Regions from separate parts of the Pseudomonas sp. H3_E07 genome, predicted to be linked through region 2. Evidence: predicted binding sites of a transcription regulator. Region 2 holds the regulator's gene; the other holds the start of a gene.
The links. Region 2 encodes FliA, which starts transcription of late flagellar genes. Its sites were predicted from a motif close to CTAAAGTTTNNNNNNNNNNNGCCGNTAA; they were not measured.
Positions count from the first base shown of each region.

Region 1: the regulator FliA is predicted to act here: its motif matches at 1,319-1,346, upstream of flgM (flagellar biosynthesis anti-sigma factor FlgM).

Region 1 covers NZ_CP162795.1:4,182,871-4,186,503, forward strand. The annotation lists gene AB4O08_RS19215 (flagellar brake protein) at 1-342, opposite strand, end outside; gene AB4O08_RS19220 (flagella synthesis protein FlgN) at 439-909, opposite strand; gene flgM (flagellar biosynthesis anti-sigma factor FlgM) at 958-1,281, opposite strand; gene flgA (flagellar basal body P-ring formation chaperone FlgA) at 1,423-2,187, opposite strand; gene AB4O08_RS19235 (chemotaxis protein CheV) at 2,280-3,212, shown strand; gene cheR (protein-glutamate O-methyltransferase CheR) at 3,257-3,633, shown strand, end outside.
Region 2 covers NZ_CP162795.1:4,539,313-4,542,945, forward strand. The annotation lists gene flhF (flagellar biosynthesis protein FlhF) at 1-768, shown strand, start outside; gene fleN (flagellar synthesis regulator FleN) at 875-1,708, shown strand; gene fliA (RNA polymerase sigma factor FliA) at 1,705-2,445, shown strand; gene AB4O08_RS20880 (chemotaxis response regulator CheY) at 2,614-2,988, shown strand; gene AB4O08_RS20885 (protein phosphatase CheZ) at 3,007-3,633, shown strand, end outside.

The DNA of each region.
Region 1 (3,633 bases), 360 kb from region 2:
GCCGGTGTAGATGCGGTGGCCGTCCTTTTCGCTGATGCTCAGGCTGCCGTTGCTTTCCCAGGCAACGCGTACACCCTCGTGGAAGCCTTCGATGCGGAAGGGTTCACCGTTTTCCAGGTAGCGTTCGCCGTCACGGGGGATCATTTCATCCAGGGCCAGGGTGCCGCTGTCCCGATTGACGTCCACCAGGTAGCTCTGGAAGCGCTGGCTGCGTTCATGGAAGGTGATGATCAGCGGGTCATGGCTGTCTTGCAGCATCCGCAAAGTGCTGGCGATTTCCAGAGGGGTGGTGAGGACCTTGGGTGGCTGCGGAGCATCTTCCGCATTAAGGGCGTTGAACACGGTTCTTCCATCTCCAGACAAAATACGACTACACGCAAGAGCGGGCATTTTGCCAGTATGTGGCGCGCCTTGGATAGGTCGCGCTGTAATCCGGCGTCAGGCTTGGCTGCGGGTGCTTGGCTTGACCAGGCGCGAGGTGGAGCCTTGAGCGTTGTAAAGCGCCGGGGGCTCGCCGCCGTGAAGTATGCGCAACTGGTTGGCGGTCGTGGCTTGCTGAAGCTGGATCGACTGACCGTTGAGCAGGTTGGCTTCCTGGCACTGGGTGAGCAATTGATTGAGTTCTTTGCTCTGGGCCAGCAATTGATCGCCAACCGTGGAGTGGCTGGCCAACTGTGCCAGGCCGTCATGGTCTGCCGGCAGGCCCAGGCTGGTCAGGATCTGGCTGCGTTTCTTGCCGTGCTGTTCCAGCAGGACAATCAGCGATTGCTTGCGCGCCAGGATTTCTTCCAACAGGGGCATGTCTCGGCCGTAGAGGGCCAGGGATTCCTCCCTGAGCAGCTCGAGCAGCTGTTGTGTCGGCGCTAGATCATCAATGATCAGTTGAAGCAGATTTTCGTCGTGATGCATGGCTGGCCTTGGGGTTTAAGCGTCCAAAAGCCCGGCGCAGGCCTTTGCCTAGCGCTCGGCTTCGAAATTAAGCAGCTTGCTGGCTACACGGTTGCTGTCGACTTGATAGCTGCCATCGGCGATTGCCTGTTTCAATTCGGCCACACGGGCTTTATTGACCACCGGTTGATCGCGCAGCGAGTCAGTGACCTTCTGCAACTGTTGAGCCTCATTGCTCAGGTGTACGGATTCCCCGCTCTGGCTGGCGCTGGCCTGTTCCGCCTTGGCAGGCAGTGGCTGGGCCTTGGCTTCTACGCTGTCCTTGGTGCCAGTAGCTCGCGTAGGGGCCGACGTGGTCGGGGTGTTATTTAAACGACTGAAATCGATGACCATGATCAAAAAACCTCTGGGTATTTGGACGCTTGCCATGTTTTCGGCCATACCCGGACAAACTTTAGGCGCGAATGACAATAAATCTCCGCACGGCACTTCTCATGCACAGTGTAGGAAAACCCAGCGTCCTGTACCAGTAATCTATAACGCGACCTCGACTTGCCCAGGGGCTGTCACCCGCGCTTTGATCACGCGGTTGGAGTTGAGGTTCTTGACGCGAATCTGTTCGCTCATGCCGCCGTTGGACAGCGCTTCCCCCGGCATCTTCACTTGAAGCGCACCGCTGCTGGCGGAAATCACCACTTGGTCGCCCTTGCGAATTACCTCGGCTTGCTCAAGATGCACCAGAGTGATGACTTGGTCAGTGACCACTGGTCGGGTCAATTTTTGCCCGATGGCCTGGTCGAGGGACGTCAGGTAGCCCTGGCTGATCATGCTGATGTCGCGTTCGCGTAGTACAACGTCCTCAAAATCGATGATCCCGGTGCGCTTGAGTGGGCGAGCCACCACCACTACATCACGGAACAGCTTCACCTGGGCCGGCACGAACACCGTCCAGGGCGAGGCGCCGTCGCAGCGCACCTTGACCGTCACCCGGCCAATCGGCTGAGCGGGGCTTTCCAGGGTGGCTGTCAATTCCTTGTCGCACTTTGGCATGCGCAAGCGCGGGTCCAGTTGGTTGACCTGGATTTCATAACGCCCCGGTGTCTGGGTGGTCGCCAGATAATCTTCTACAGTGAACTCAAGAAAGCCTTGGGTGACGCCGATAAGTAGATCAGGCAAGGTGACGTTGTCCGCACGGGCCGTAGTGCCCAGGCCTAGGGCAAGCAACACCAGCGGTGCGCAGAGCAATCTGCGAAACCGTGTCAGGATGGGGCGTCGGGAAACTGTCGTTTTAATATCCATGACCAATAAATAGCAAAGGCCGTGCCGTTTAGCGTTGGTGCGCGTCACTGCCCTTATAGGTATGGCCAAAGGTTCAGCGTGGGAGTCAAGGCATGGCAGGAGTAATGGATTCAGTAAACCAGCGCACACAGCTGGTAGGGCAGAATCGCCTGGAGTTGTTGCTTTTTCGCCTGGATGGCAAGCAGCTGTATGGCATCAACGTGTTCAAGGTGCGGGAAGTGCTGCAATGCCCCAAGTTGACGATCATGCCCAAGTCCAGCCCGGTGGTGTGTGGCGTTGCCAACATCCGTGGTGCGACGATCCCGATTCTTGACCTGGCCCTGGCCACGGGTTCGGCAGGATTGCAGGACCGTGAGAGCCCGTTCGTTATCATTACCGAGTACAACACCAAGACCCAGGGTTTTCTGGTGCGCTCGGTGGAGCGCATCGTCAACATGAACTGGGAAGAGATCCATCCGCCGCCCAAGGGCACCGGTCGCGATCACTACCTCACGGCGGTGACACGGGTGGATAACCAGTTGGTGGAAATCATCGACGTGGAGAAGATCCTCGCCGAAGTGGCGCCGACCTCGGAAACGATTTCCGTGGGGGTGGTGGACGCCGAAACCGCGCACAAGGCCGTTTCCCTGCGGGTGCTGACGGTGGACGACTCCTCGGTGGCGCGTAAACAGGTGACCCGTTGCCTGCAGACCGTCGGCGTGGAGGTAGTGGCCCTCAACGACGGTCGCCAAGCGTTGGATTACCTGCGCAAGCTGGTGGACGACGGCAAGAAGCCGGAAGAAGAATTCTTGATGATGATCTCCGACATCGAGATGCCGGAAATGGACGGCTACACCCTCACGGCCGAGATACGCAACGATCCACGCATGCAAAAATTGCACATCATCCTGCATACTTCGTTGTCGGGGGTATTCAACCAGGCGATGGTCAAGAAGGTCGGTGCCGATGACTTCCTGGCCAAATTCCGTCCTGATGACCTGGCATCCCGGGTAGTCGACCGGATCAAGGCAGCAGATCACGGCTAGGGGGCATTTCCCCTGGCGGTCACACGATTTAAGAGGCGGTATCATTGTCTACGGGTAATTTGGATTTCGAGCAGTTCCGGGTCTTCCTGGAAAAAGCCTGTGGCATATTGCTCGGTGAAAACAAGCAGTACCTGGTATCCAGCCGTCTCAACAAACTGATGGAGCAGCAGGGCATCAAGTCGTTGGGTGAGCTGGTTCAGCGCATCCAGGGGCAGCCGCGCAGCGGGCTCAAGGAGATGGTGGTCGATGCCATGACCACCAACGAAACCCTGTGGTTTCGTGACACCTACCCCTTTGAAGTGCTCAAGAACAAAGTGCTGCCGGAGGCTATCAAGGCCAGCCCGGGCCAGCGCCTGCGGATCTGGTCGGCCGCCTGCTCTTCGGGGCAGGAGCCCTACTCGATTTCGATGTCCATCGATGA
Region 2 (3,633 bases):
GCCTTGACCACCGAAATCGAAGAGCCTCGCCAGGCTTGGCGCATGTTGCTGGCCCACCTGGCACGGATGATCGTTACCCCGGAAATCGAACCATTGGAAGAGGGCGGTGTGATCGCCATGGTCGGCCCTGCCGGCATGGGCAAGACCACCACCCTGGCCAAGCTGGCGGCCCGTTACGTACTCAAATACGGCGCACAGAATATCGCGCTGGTGAGCATGGACAGCTACCGTATTGGTGCCCAGGAGCAGCTCAAGACGCTGGGCCGTATTCTCAATGTATCGGTGACTCACGTCGACCCGGGCCAGTCCCTGGCCAACGCCCTCGACCCGCTGCTGCGCAAACGCGTGGTATTGATCGATACCGCCGGCCTGCAAGCCAGCGACCCGGCATTGCGCATGCAGCTTGAAAGCCTGGCCGGACGTGGCATCAAATCGAAAAACTACCTGGTGCTTGCAACCACCAGCCAGAAACAGGTTCTTACCGCTGCGTATCACAGCTACAAACGCTGCGGCCTGGCCGGTTGCATCCTCACCAAGCTCGACGAAACCGCGAGCCTGGGCGAGGTGTTGAGCCTGGCCATCAGTCATGAATTGCCGGTCGCTTACCTGACCGACGGGCCGCGGATCCCGGATGATCTGCATCTGCCGCGCCGTCATCAGTTGGTCAGCCGTGCAGTCAGCGTGCAAATGCAAGAAGAGCCTAGCGAGGAAGCGATGGCTGATATGTTCGCCGACCTTTATCACAACCCGGCAAAACGGGTCGGTTGAGGGCAGGATGAACACCGTGAAATGTATCTACATCGATGGTCTGCAAGCGATTCACGCGGCCAAGCCATGTAGCCTGCGTCTAAGCAAGACAAGGTAAAGAAATAAAATGGGCAGCATGCATCCCGTACAGGTGATCGCGGTGACCGGCGGCAAAGGTGGCGTCGGGAAAACTAACGTGTCAGTGAATTTGTCCCTGGCCCTGGCAGAGCTTGGCCGTCGCGTCATGCTGTTGGATGCTGACCTGGGCCTGGCGAACGTCGACGTTCTGCTGGGGCTGACGCCCAAACATACCCTTGCCGATGTGATCGAGGGCCGCTGCGAGCTGCGCGATGTGCTGCTGCAGGGCCCCGGTGGCATCCGCATCGTGCCGGCTGCCTCGGGCACCCAGAGCATGGTGCACCTGAGCCCGGCGCAGCATGCCGGCCTCATCCAGGCGTTCAGTGATATCGGCGATAACCTCGACGTGCTGGTGATTGACACCGCCGCCGGGATCGGCGAGTCCGTGGTCAGCTTCGTGCGCGCCGCGCAGGAAGTGTTGCTGGTGGTCTGCGACGAACCCACCTCGATCACCGACGCCTACGCCCTGATCAAACTGCTTAACCGTGACTACGGCATGAACCGCTTCCGCGTCTTGGCCAACATGGCCCAGAGCCCGCAGGAAGGGCGCAACCTGTTCGCCAAGTTGACCAAGGTCACGGATCGTTTCCTCGATGTCGCCTTACAATACGTCGGCGCAGTGCCCTACGACGAGTGTGTGCGCAAGGCTGTGCAAAAGCAGCGTGCAGTCTACGAAGCGTTCCCTCGTTCCAAGTGCGCATTGGCGTTCAAGGCTATTGCCCAGAAGGTCGATACCTGGCCGTTGCCCGCCAACCCACGGGGGCATCTGGAGTTTTTCGTCGAGCGATTGGTGCATCAGACGAGCGCAGGACCCGTGCTATGACAGCGACTGGCTACAACGCTTACAAGAGGTCTGCCCGTGACAGTCAGGGCGAGTTGATCGAGCGCTACGCGCCCTTGGTCAAGCGCATTGCCTACCACCTGCTGGCACGCCTGCCGGCCAGCGTCCAGGTCGAAGACCTGATCCAGGCGGGCATGATCGGCCTGCTCGAAGTGTCGACCAAATATGACGCGAGCAAGGGCGCGAGTTTCGAGACGTATGCGGGGATCCGTATCCGTGGTGCGATGCTTGATGAGGTGCGTAAAGGTGACTGGGCGCCGCGTTCGGTGCATCGCAATACGCGCATGGTCAGTGACGCAATTCGCGCAATTGAAGCAAAAACCGGTCGCGACGCTAAAGATCACGAAGTTGCGGCCGAACTCCAATTGAGTCTCGACGATTACTACGGGATTTTGAACGATACCTTGGGCAGCCGCCTGTTCAGTTTCGACGACCTGTTGCAGGACGGCGAACACGAAGGGCTGCACGAGGACGGCGCGAGCGCTCATATGGAGCCATCGCGTGACCTGGAAGATGAGCGTTTCCAGGGGGCGTTGGCGGACGCGATTGCCAATTTGCCGGAGCGTGAGCGACTGGTGTTGGCGTTGTACTACGACGAAGAGCTGAACCTCAAGGAAATCGGTGAGGTCCTGGGGGTCAGCGAGTCGCGGGTCAGCCAGTTGCACAGCCAGTGCGCAGCCCGCTTGCGGGGGCGTTTGGGAGAGTGGCGAGCGCGCTGACAGGCAGTGTGGGGACACTGCAGACGAGACCGTGAGGGCGACCAGCCTTCGCGGGTTCGACCCGTGGTGCCCTCGGCAGTCCTTTTTGTGTAATGCCTGTTGATTGAAATGGCGCGTCCAGGTGCTGGGCGCGTTTAAGACTGCTTGGAGGTCGAATTGGACAAGAACATGAAAATCCTCATCGTTGATGACTTCTCAACGATGCGGCGGATCATAAAAAACCTGTTGCGTGACCTTGGGTTCACTAACACGGTCGAGGCGGATGACGGCATTACGGCCATTCCGATCCTCAACAGCGGGAGCATCGACTTTCTGGTAACGGACTGGAACATGCCGGGCATGACCGGTATCGACTTGCTGCGCCACGTACGTGCTGACGAAAAGCTGCGCGGCCTGCCTGTGCTGATGGTGACCGCCGAAGCCAAGCGTGAGCAGATCATCGAAGCCGCCCAAGCTGGGGTAAACGGTTACGTGGTCAAGCCATTCACTGCATTGGCCTTGAAAGAGAAGATTGAAAAAATCTTCGACCGCATCGGTCATTGATGCTGCCACGGGGGAGCTATGGAGCATAAAGAATCATCGCAGGCCGACTTCGAGTCGACCCTGAAAAAGCATGCTCACCAGTTGGTCGAAAGCCTTGAAAAAGGTCAGTTCGGCGACGCGGTGCAGTTGATCCATGAGCTCAACCAGACCCGTGATCGCGGCCTGTACCAGGAAGTGGGCAAGCTCACACGCGAGCTGCACAGTGCGATCGTCAATTTCCAGATTGACCCACACATGCCCCAGGCTGAGGAAATCTCGCAGATCACTGATGCCACCGAACGCCTGTCCTATGTGGTCAGGCTGACTGAGGCAGCGGCCAACCGCACCATGGACCTGGTGGAAAACGCCACGCCTCTGGTCAACGGTATGGCCAACGAAGCCCAGGCCCTGAGCAACGACTGGGGCCGTTTCATGCGCCGCGAAGTCGGCGCTGAAGAGTTTCGTGAGTTGGCGCGTCGGGTCGAAGGGTTCTTGTCACGCAGCGAGCAGGAAAACCGCACGGTTTCCAGCAACCTCAACGACATTCTGCTCGCCCAGGATTACCAGGACCTCACCGGTCAGGTGATCAAGCGTGTGACCCAGTTGGTCACCGAAGTGGAAAGCAACTTGCTCAAATTGGTGCTTATGGCAGGCCAGGTTGACCGT